2 regions of the Ornithinibacillus bavariensis genome follow, and region 2 is predicted to be linked to the other one. Evidence: predicted binding sites of a transcription regulator. Region 2 holds the regulator's gene; the other holds the start of a gene.
The links. Region 2 encodes NrdR, which represses ribonucleotide reductase genes. Its sites were predicted from a motif close to AACACNATATATNGTGTT; they were not measured.
Positions count from the first base shown of each region.

Region 1: a site for NrdR is predicted at 1,552-1,569, ahead of HNR27_RS10260 (vitamin B12-dependent ribonucleotide reductase). Genes of this name have one in related genera too.

Region 1 covers NZ_JBNPWZ010000005.1:35,492-39,937, forward strand. Annotated here, with positions in the region: gene HNR27_RS10240 (VanZ family protein) at 1-16, shown strand, start outside; gene HNR27_RS10245 (hypothetical protein) at 30-206, shown strand; gene HNR27_RS10250 (GNAT family N-acetyltransferase) at 349-798, shown strand; gene HNR27_RS10255 (rhodanese-like domain-containing protein) at 886-1,257, opposite strand; gene HNR27_RS10260 (vitamin B12-dependent ribonucleotide reductase) at 1,649-4,207, shown strand.
Region 2 covers NZ_JBNPWZ010000003.1:275,815-280,260, forward strand. Annotated here, with positions in the region: gene dnaI (primosomal protein DnaI) at 1-878, opposite strand, end outside; gene HNR27_RS08335 (replication initiation and membrane attachment family protein) at 884-2,239, opposite strand; gene nrdR (transcriptional regulator NrdR) at 2,268-2,729, opposite strand; gene HNR27_RS08345 (cytosolic protein) at 2,754-3,143, opposite strand; gene HNR27_RS08350 (glyceraldehyde-3-phosphate dehydrogenase) at 3,528-4,446, opposite strand, start outside.

The DNA.
Region 1 (4,446 bases), on a different contig from region 2:
AAGAGAGGCCAGTTAAAGAAGTTAATTGTGTGAAATCAGTTAGTAGAGAAAGCGGGAGAAGAATGGAATTATTATTTTTAGTACTGATTTTCGCTGGTTTATTTGCAACTTACGACGCGATAAGGAGGGTTAATAAAAATCTTATTGACCAGACGGAAGAAATTAAGAAAATAAGGGAGGAGTTAATAAAAAATAATAAGAAGTAGACTAATTATAGTTATTCCGTATTAATGAAAATAATTATGGATACAATCCATACCAAAAATGATATGCTTAACTGCCAGATACATATAAAATGTTCCGGAGTAAGAGATTATAAGTTAAACAACTAGAGGAGCTACTCACATGTTGAACTATCGAAAAGCAAACGTAGATGATATTAGTCAATTGATAGAACTAAGAAAGAAACAATTACTAGATGAGGGAATTGATCCTAATATTGACATAGATACAGAACTATATAGTTTCTTTGAAGAGAAGCTAAATGAGGATACTTTAATTCAGATTCTGGTTGAGGATGGACGGGAGATTATCGCTTGTGGTGCAATCGTCTTTTATGATTTCCCACCTACATATACAAACAAGACCGGGAAAAAAGGATATATTACCAATATGTTCACAAAAGAGGACTATCGTGGACAGGGGATAGCAACAAGTATACTAAATAAGTTAGTTGACGAAGCGAAAGAATTTGGTGTTTCCAAGCTGTGGCTTGGAGCATCGAAATTAGGGAGACCAGTCTATAAAAAGTTTGGTTTTAAGGAATCCGATGAGTGGTTAGAATTAGATGTAGAATGAATAATGAAAACGAATAAAACAGAGGAACACGTCCTATCTGGAGTGTTCCTCTGTTTTTTTAATTTAAGAAGTGAAATAGCTAGTTTATTATCCTTGTTTGACCTTACCAGTCCACTTTTTAAATCCACCTTTTAACTGGTTTAAATCCTTGTATCCTTTTTTGTGTAGAATTTGTGCAGCACGTTGGGAACGTGCACCACTAGCACAATATAAATATACTGGCTTATCAGGACGGATTTCTACTAAGCGTTGCTTTAATTGTGTAACAGGAATATTTCTAGCACCAAGAATATGGCCGTTCTTAAATTCCTGCGGTTCTCTTACATCAATTAATTGTGCTTTTCGGTAGCCTTCACGGAATTGGTCTTCTGTTAAGGTTTTAAGATAGTTGCGTTGTCTAAAATAACGAAATACTGAGATGATGATTACAACAATGAGTGCCAATAAAATATATTTCATTAAACTATTCCTCCGACTTTCCATTTATACTATTTCATTATAGGCTGAAACTATCTATTTTTCAAAGTTTTTCTCTGGACAGAAATAGCCAACCAATGTCGAATTTTGAATTATTTCGTTTGCTATCATAATGAATAATCTAGTGCAATAATAAAAAATATCCGTTTTTGTAGATTTTTATGAGCTTATCACTATAAATCTTTTATTTTCTTTGTTTTTTATTCATTATTGCAAGTTGACAAAAATAATCTAATGTGCATATTTTTCCATATGTTGTGGTTTTAAAAAAACGGGTACACAATATGTTGTAATCCAATCCTTAAATATGGTATGGTATTTTTATTAAAATCTAATTTAATAGATTAAGAAATTTGTAAAAGGGAGCGATAAAATGTCTACGGTTGTCGAATCGAAAACAAACATTAATGTGGATATGCTTAATGAAGACATCAAACTTTTTCCACAAGTACATCCAATTACAGAAGACATGAAACTACTACATAAGGGTGTATCACGCCTAGTTATGTTAGACCGTTATTCATTTAAAGATACGGAGAAAAAGACATTAAAAGAAGGGGATTTTGTTGTTCTAACTGTCAAAGCGGATCCGAAATTCCCAGCAAGAGGTCTTGGCTTTATTAAATCAATTGATCGGGTGAATAACGAGGCCTTTGTACAAGTTGAACCTGACTACGTATCTGTCCTAGAGGGCGAGGAAGCGGAGACTGGCGTTGTAAAACGTGGGTTAGATGTCATTGACAAGCCACTAGAGGTTTTCTACGAGCAAATCGCTAAAAGAAATGCAACTGGCTTAGCGGGTGTAGAACAGACAGAGGATTTACGTAAGGAATGGACTGAAAAGTATTATCAAGAATTATCTAATTTGAATTTTATCCCTGCAGGAAGAGTTTTATATGGAGCAGGATCAGATACAGAAGTAACCTATTTTAATTGCTACGTAATGCCATATGTAAAAGACTCTCGTGAAGGGATTTCTGAACACCGTAAACAGGTTATGGAAATTATGAGTAGAGGTGGAGGAGTTGGAACAAATGGTTCAACACTACGCCCACGAAATGCTTTAGCAAGAGGAGTAAATGGAAAATCATCTGGATCAGTTTCTTGGTTGGATGATATTGCGAAGCTGACACATCTTGTAGAGCAAGGTGGTTCAAGACGTGGAGCTCAAATGATAATGTTAGTGGATTCTCACCCCGATATCATAGAGTTTATTATTTCTAAAATGCAAAATCCGAGAATTCTGCGTTATCTAATTGAAAATACTGAAGATGAACAAATTAAGAAACTAGCGCAAGAAAAACTGAAATTTACTCCTTTAACTGAAACAGAATCAGATCTTTATCAAGGAGTGTTGAATTATAAGAGCATTCCTGGACAAGGTGGATTTACTAGCTCTGTAATCCGAGAAGCAGAAGAGAAATTAAGAACCGGCGGAACGTATGCTGTTCATAACCCGGAGTTCTTAACAGGTGCTAATATTTCAGTATGTATCACAAAGGAGTTTATGGATGCCGTAGAAAATGATACGTGGTATGAGCTTAAATTCCCAGATGTAGAAAATTATACTGAAGAGGAAATGAAAGCTTATAACGAGAACTGGCATCAAGTTGGTGACGTACGTCAGTGGGAAGCGATGGGTTACGGTGTACGTGTATACCGCCGAATAAAAGCAAAAGAGTTATGGAATCTTATAAATATTTGTGCAACATACTCTGCAGAACCAGGAATTTTCTTTATTGACAACGCGAACGACATGACGAACGCAAAGGCCTATGGCCAGCAAGTAGTAGCGACAAATCCTTGTGGCGAGCAGCCACTTGCACCATTTTCTGTCTGTAATTTAGCAGCAGTTAACTTAGGTGCTATGGCAAATAAAGATTCGAAGACAGTAAATTTCGAGAAGCTAAGACAAACAGTAAAAACGGGCGTAAGAATGCAGGATAATGTCATTGATGCGACACCGTATTTCCTAGAAGAGAATAAAAAACAAGCACTTGGCGAACGTCGTGTAGGACTTGGGGTTATGGGATTACATGACTTACTAATATACTGTGAAACAGAGTATGGCTCAAAAGAAGGAAATGAACTAGTAGATAAGATATTCGAAACCATTGCTACGACAGCTTATCGGGAATCAATCGAGCTAGCGAAGGAAAAAGGAAGCTTCCCGTTCTTGGTGGGAGATACTGAGGAAGAAACAATGAAGCTTCGTGAAGCATTTATTAATACTGGATATATGGAAAAAATGCCAGAAGACATTAGAGAAGATATTCTAAAATATGGAATTCGAAATTCCCATCTTCTAACCGTTGCACCAACTGGATCCACTGGTACAATGGTTGGAGTTTCAACTGGACTTGAACCTTACTTCTCCTTCTCTTACTTCAGAAGCGGAAGATTAGGTAAATTTATTGAAGTAAAAGCAGATATTGTACAAGAATATCTGGATCAACATCCAGAAGCAGATTCACAAAACCTACCAAATTGGTTTGTAACTGCAATGGAATTATCACCAGAAGCACATGCAGATACACAATGTGTTATCCAACGCTGGGTAGACAGTTCTATTTCCAAAACTGTAAATGCTCCAAAGGGATACACTGTGGATCAGGTTGAGAGTGTATACAGAAGATTGTATCGCGGCGGTGCTAAAGGTGGTACTGTCTATGTAGACGGTAGCCGTGACACTCAGGTTCTAACTCTAAAGGCAGAAGAAAACAACTTCGAGCAAACAGAGCTATTTGAAGAACCTGATACGCCTAAAAAGGTAGTATTAATGGATACAATCCAAGAACTAAAATCAACAGATGTAACGATTGGCTCTGAAGTAGGTGACACTTGCCCTGTTTGTCGTGAAGGTAAAGTAGAAGACATTGGTGGCTGTAACACTTGCACAAGCTGTGGAGCACAATTGAAATGTGGACTATAAGATATTAACAAGAAGGCTATTGAATTTTAATAAGTTCAATAGCCATTTTTAATGCAACCTTCAAAGTACACGTATTGACGATAAACACGGTCCAGTCTTAAGTTATAAAGGTGTTTAGAATTGCGATAAACCTCATTACGGATTGAATTAAGAGCTGAAGTAAGTGTAGTATTCTATAAATATCATTTTGAATAGAGTATAAAATGATGTTAAGAGCTACTATTGAATTCATTTTAAAA
Region 2 (4,446 bases):
ATTCTTTCCATAATTCTGCCCGCTTTGACGGTTTCTATATCACCACGAGTAGACTTGGCTAATTGTTCCTCTAATTGTTCCATACTATAATTGGATGTAAAAAATACAGGTAATCTTTCCATCATCCGATACTGTAAAATTGTACCAAGAACCTCATCCCGGAACCATGCTGATTGTGTTTCTGCACCAATGTCATCAAGCATTAAAACATCAGCCTTTTTAAAATAATCGATTTTTTCATTAATAGAATCATCTTTGATGGATGACTTAATTTCACGGACAAATTCCGGCATATAAATTAGCATAGAAGAAATATTATATTTTTTTAATTCGTTTGCGATTGCCCCTAGAAAATATGTTTTTCCTACTCCGAAGGGACCGTAAAAATAAATTCCTTTTGATGGTATACCATTTTTTAATTCGCTTAAGAAATGTCCCATTTCTATAATAGCCTTGCCTCTATTTGGATCACGATCAATACCATCCATCGTAGCCTCTAATATCTCCCTAGGCATATACAAACTTTCTATAAGCTTATGTTGCTGCTGCTCTTTCTCAAACATAATTCGACTATGACACTTTTCATAAGAAAGATGAATTTCATTATTCTCCACACGAAGTATTGGAGAATATCCTTGCAACATATTCTTACAAGCACCAAAAGACGCACAATGATCACATTGTTTGGATTGTGTCTTGTATTCATAGAATTTAATCAAGCTTTTTTCTATTTCTTGCTTTGGTAGGTCAGGATGCAGAGACAAAAATTCCTTAATTTCCGGGTCTTGTAAGACCTCATTTCGTATTTTTACATAATTTTCCTGGAAATTCTCATTTTTTTCCATCCATTTTTTTAATGTAGATTGTACTGGTTTCATTTCAATCATCCTTGCAAATGACTATTTTTTCCGCCACTAGAATATTTGTTCAAGATACTTTCCATTTCTTGTAGTTCTACTTCACTGATCGTATCGGTTTGTATAGTGGTAGTCTTTTGTTTTCTTTCCTTAAACCAATCTGGAACAACTTCTTTAGAAGACTGTTTTCGGTATGTTCGTTGATTTTGTTTTTTCTCTATTGATTGGCGGTATCGCTCTTTTTCTCTTTTGGCAAATTCCATCGCTTCTTTAGCTGTTTTTAAATTTGCTCGTGACCAGTGACTTGCAATCGTCTCTAGATATGCCTTCGAAAGCTTCATATTAGTTTGTAATAATACGTAATGTATTAATACATTCATTACTGGTGAAGGTAGACCTTGGGTTGTCATAATTTCTCGTATTACCTTTAAATCTTGTTCAGAAGCATGGTTACCACTAGATAGATCCTCTAGCAATTGCTTTGGAGAAATCCTCTCTAATTCAAGAATGAACTGCTCTTCTTTAGTGATTGGCTGCTGCCTTTTCGTTGGAGCTGGTTCTGTCTCTCGTGTAACCAATTGTACACTCGCCTCTTTACGTGCATTCTTAAAGGTGTCATGACAGGCTTCTTTAAATTCATCAATATCAAGATAATTTTCATCTGTTAATGCCCAAAGAACACATTTTTCGACTTCATATTCAGCTAATCCATATAAGTGCATCATTTGAGTAATAATTCGCTTGTTTTCAGTAGTTAACACCCGTCTATAAGGTATCATTCGAGACTTCAGCATATGCTCCATCCAGGAAAAATCAATGGAATCTATATGTGGACCTTGATTCTCGGGAATTCTCTCAACTTTATGGTAGGCATTTGCATCTGGAATTATCGTATCAAAAACTTCATGGAATGATGCTGTTACATTTTGACCACTTGGCTGTTCGAAATGACCAACATAATGCGACTTAAGCATAGAATATTTATCTTGTCCCACATGATGGAATAATAATTGTGATAGCATAGCATCTTTAAAGAAGTCATTTGGAGAAAAAGGACTTTGTAAAACATAATAATAGACTGTTTGCTCTGGTGTTTTATTTTCAAAGGTCTTTAGTAGTCCTATTCCTTCCAACCTTAGTCTTGCCTCATATATATCAACTAATGATATGTTTAAGTAATTCATGATTGTATGGTGTGTCTGAATAGGTGCTATTTCTTTAAACTCCATTTCATGAAGTAAGGTTTGATAAAGCATCACTGCTTTTATACCAATTAAAGGTAAATATAGATGGGTTAACGATTTTGAATAATCTACTGGTAGATTACCATGTAAGTCGACCATATAGCCATCTACTGGCAAGATTTTTCCAATATAGTTCATCTTAACCCTTCCTTTTTAAAGTATCTGCTTAATTCTTCTTATCTGTGATTAAATCTTTTAGTTCATCTAAGAACACATTGATGTCCTTGAATTGGCGATATACGGAAGCAAAACGAACATAAGCCACATCATCGACCTTGGAAAGTCGTTCCATTACCATTTCTCCTACATCTTTACTATCAATTTCAGAAGCACCAATATTCCGTAGCTCTTTCTCGACATCAAATGCAATTTCTTCCATTTGGTCAATAGAAACAGGTCTTTTCTCACAGGCTTTTATTAAACCGCGGACAAGCTTTTCCCTGCTAAACTCTTGTCTTGTCCCATCTTTTTTTACAACGATTAATGGAACTTCCTCAATCCGTTCAAACGTAGTAAATCGGTAGCCACATTTCTCACATTCTCTTCTTCTACGAATGGAACGGCCATCTTCAATTGGTCTAGAATCTAACACTTTCGTATTTTTATAATGACAATTAGAGCATCTCATCACATAAACCTCATTTTTTCATGCTTAGTTTTGTTTATCCAATAAAGGAAGGTCTTTATTTATTCTCTCGTATAACTTTTTTATTAGCTTCGAACTATAACCAAAATCAAAAGGTAATGCTGACTCCGTTGTAACAGTGAAATCAATTGCGGTTTGGTATGGGCGAACCATAATAACCGTTCCGATAACAAACGCCTTTTTTCCTTTTACAACATGGAAGCTAATTTCTCCGTGATCAGTAGAAACAGAGTTGATTTTGTATTCACTAGAGCCACTTATTATTTCTTCTAATTTTGCTAGGCCCTTATCTTTAGTAGTTTTATAATAATGTGTTTGGAGATCCTTATCCCAATGTTTTTCAGACGTCTCCGCACGATTATTAAAATACTTCGATAATGTATTTCCTAAAGACATTCAATTCAACTCCCATATCTTTACGTCCGCTTTACAGTTACTCTTTTTATTTTAACATGTTTTTAAGGATTACCCTAGTATAATTTTTGCTAGAGGGGAACACGGAAGCTTCAATCGAAGCTTACTGGATGGATATGTCTAGTGAAAGCATAGGGTTGATTAATGAAAATATGGTTATAGGCTAAGAGCATGCTCTCAATAATGATAAACAAGTACTCAGGGACTGTTAGCATGTACTAATTTGTGAGACCTTCGTACCTTAGGTCAAGCGTATATGTCCGATTTTAAAAATTATTTACCATTTCTTCCCTTAACAAAGTACAATAAAAAAAGAGTTAGGCACAAAGTAGCCACCTAACTCTTTTTTCCAGCAGTAATCTATAATCATGAAACAGAAACTTTCTTATTCACTAAAAAACTACCAACATATTTCACAAGGTCTACAACTCTAGCAGAATAACCCCACTCATTATCATACCATGCTAGCACTTTAATTTTATTTTCCCCCATTACCATTGTGGACAATCCGTCAATAATAGCTGAATATGGTGAGGTTGTAAAATCTATCGAAACCAAAGGTTCATCACTAAACTCCATGATCCCCTTTAATTCACTTTTAGCAGCTGTCCGGAACACTTGATTGACTATTTCAGCTGTAACTGGTTCTTCTACATCAACTACCAGATCGACCAAAGAGACGTTTGGAGTTGGTACACGTAAAGCCATACCATGCATTTTACCATTTAAATGTGGGAGCACTTCCCCTAATGCTTTGGCTGCACCTGTAGAGGTTGGAATAATGGATTGCGTACATCCCCTTGCCCTTCGTAAATCTTTATGTGGATTATCTAGATTCTTTTGGTCATTCGTAAAAGCGTGAACTGTAGTCATTAAACCATTCACAATGTTAAAATTGTCATCTAAAACTTTTACAACTGGTGCTAAACAATTTGTAGTACATGATGCATTCGATATGACATCGTCTTGATCCTCATCATACGAATGATGATTTACTCCCATTACAATAGTTTTATCTACTTGTTTACCAGGTGCTGTAATGACAACTTTTTTAGCTCCTGCAACTAGATGTAATCCTGCATCAGTTTTTGATTTAAATTTACCTGTAGCATCAATCACCACATCAATATCTAAGTTACTCCAGGGTAGTTTATCCGGCTCTCTAGAATTAACAAGTTCAATTTGTTTACCATTAATTTCAAGTCCATTTTTAAGCGCTTTCACTTTTCCATTAAAAATGCCGTGTACACTATCATACTTAATAAGATGTGCTAAAGTTTCTGGA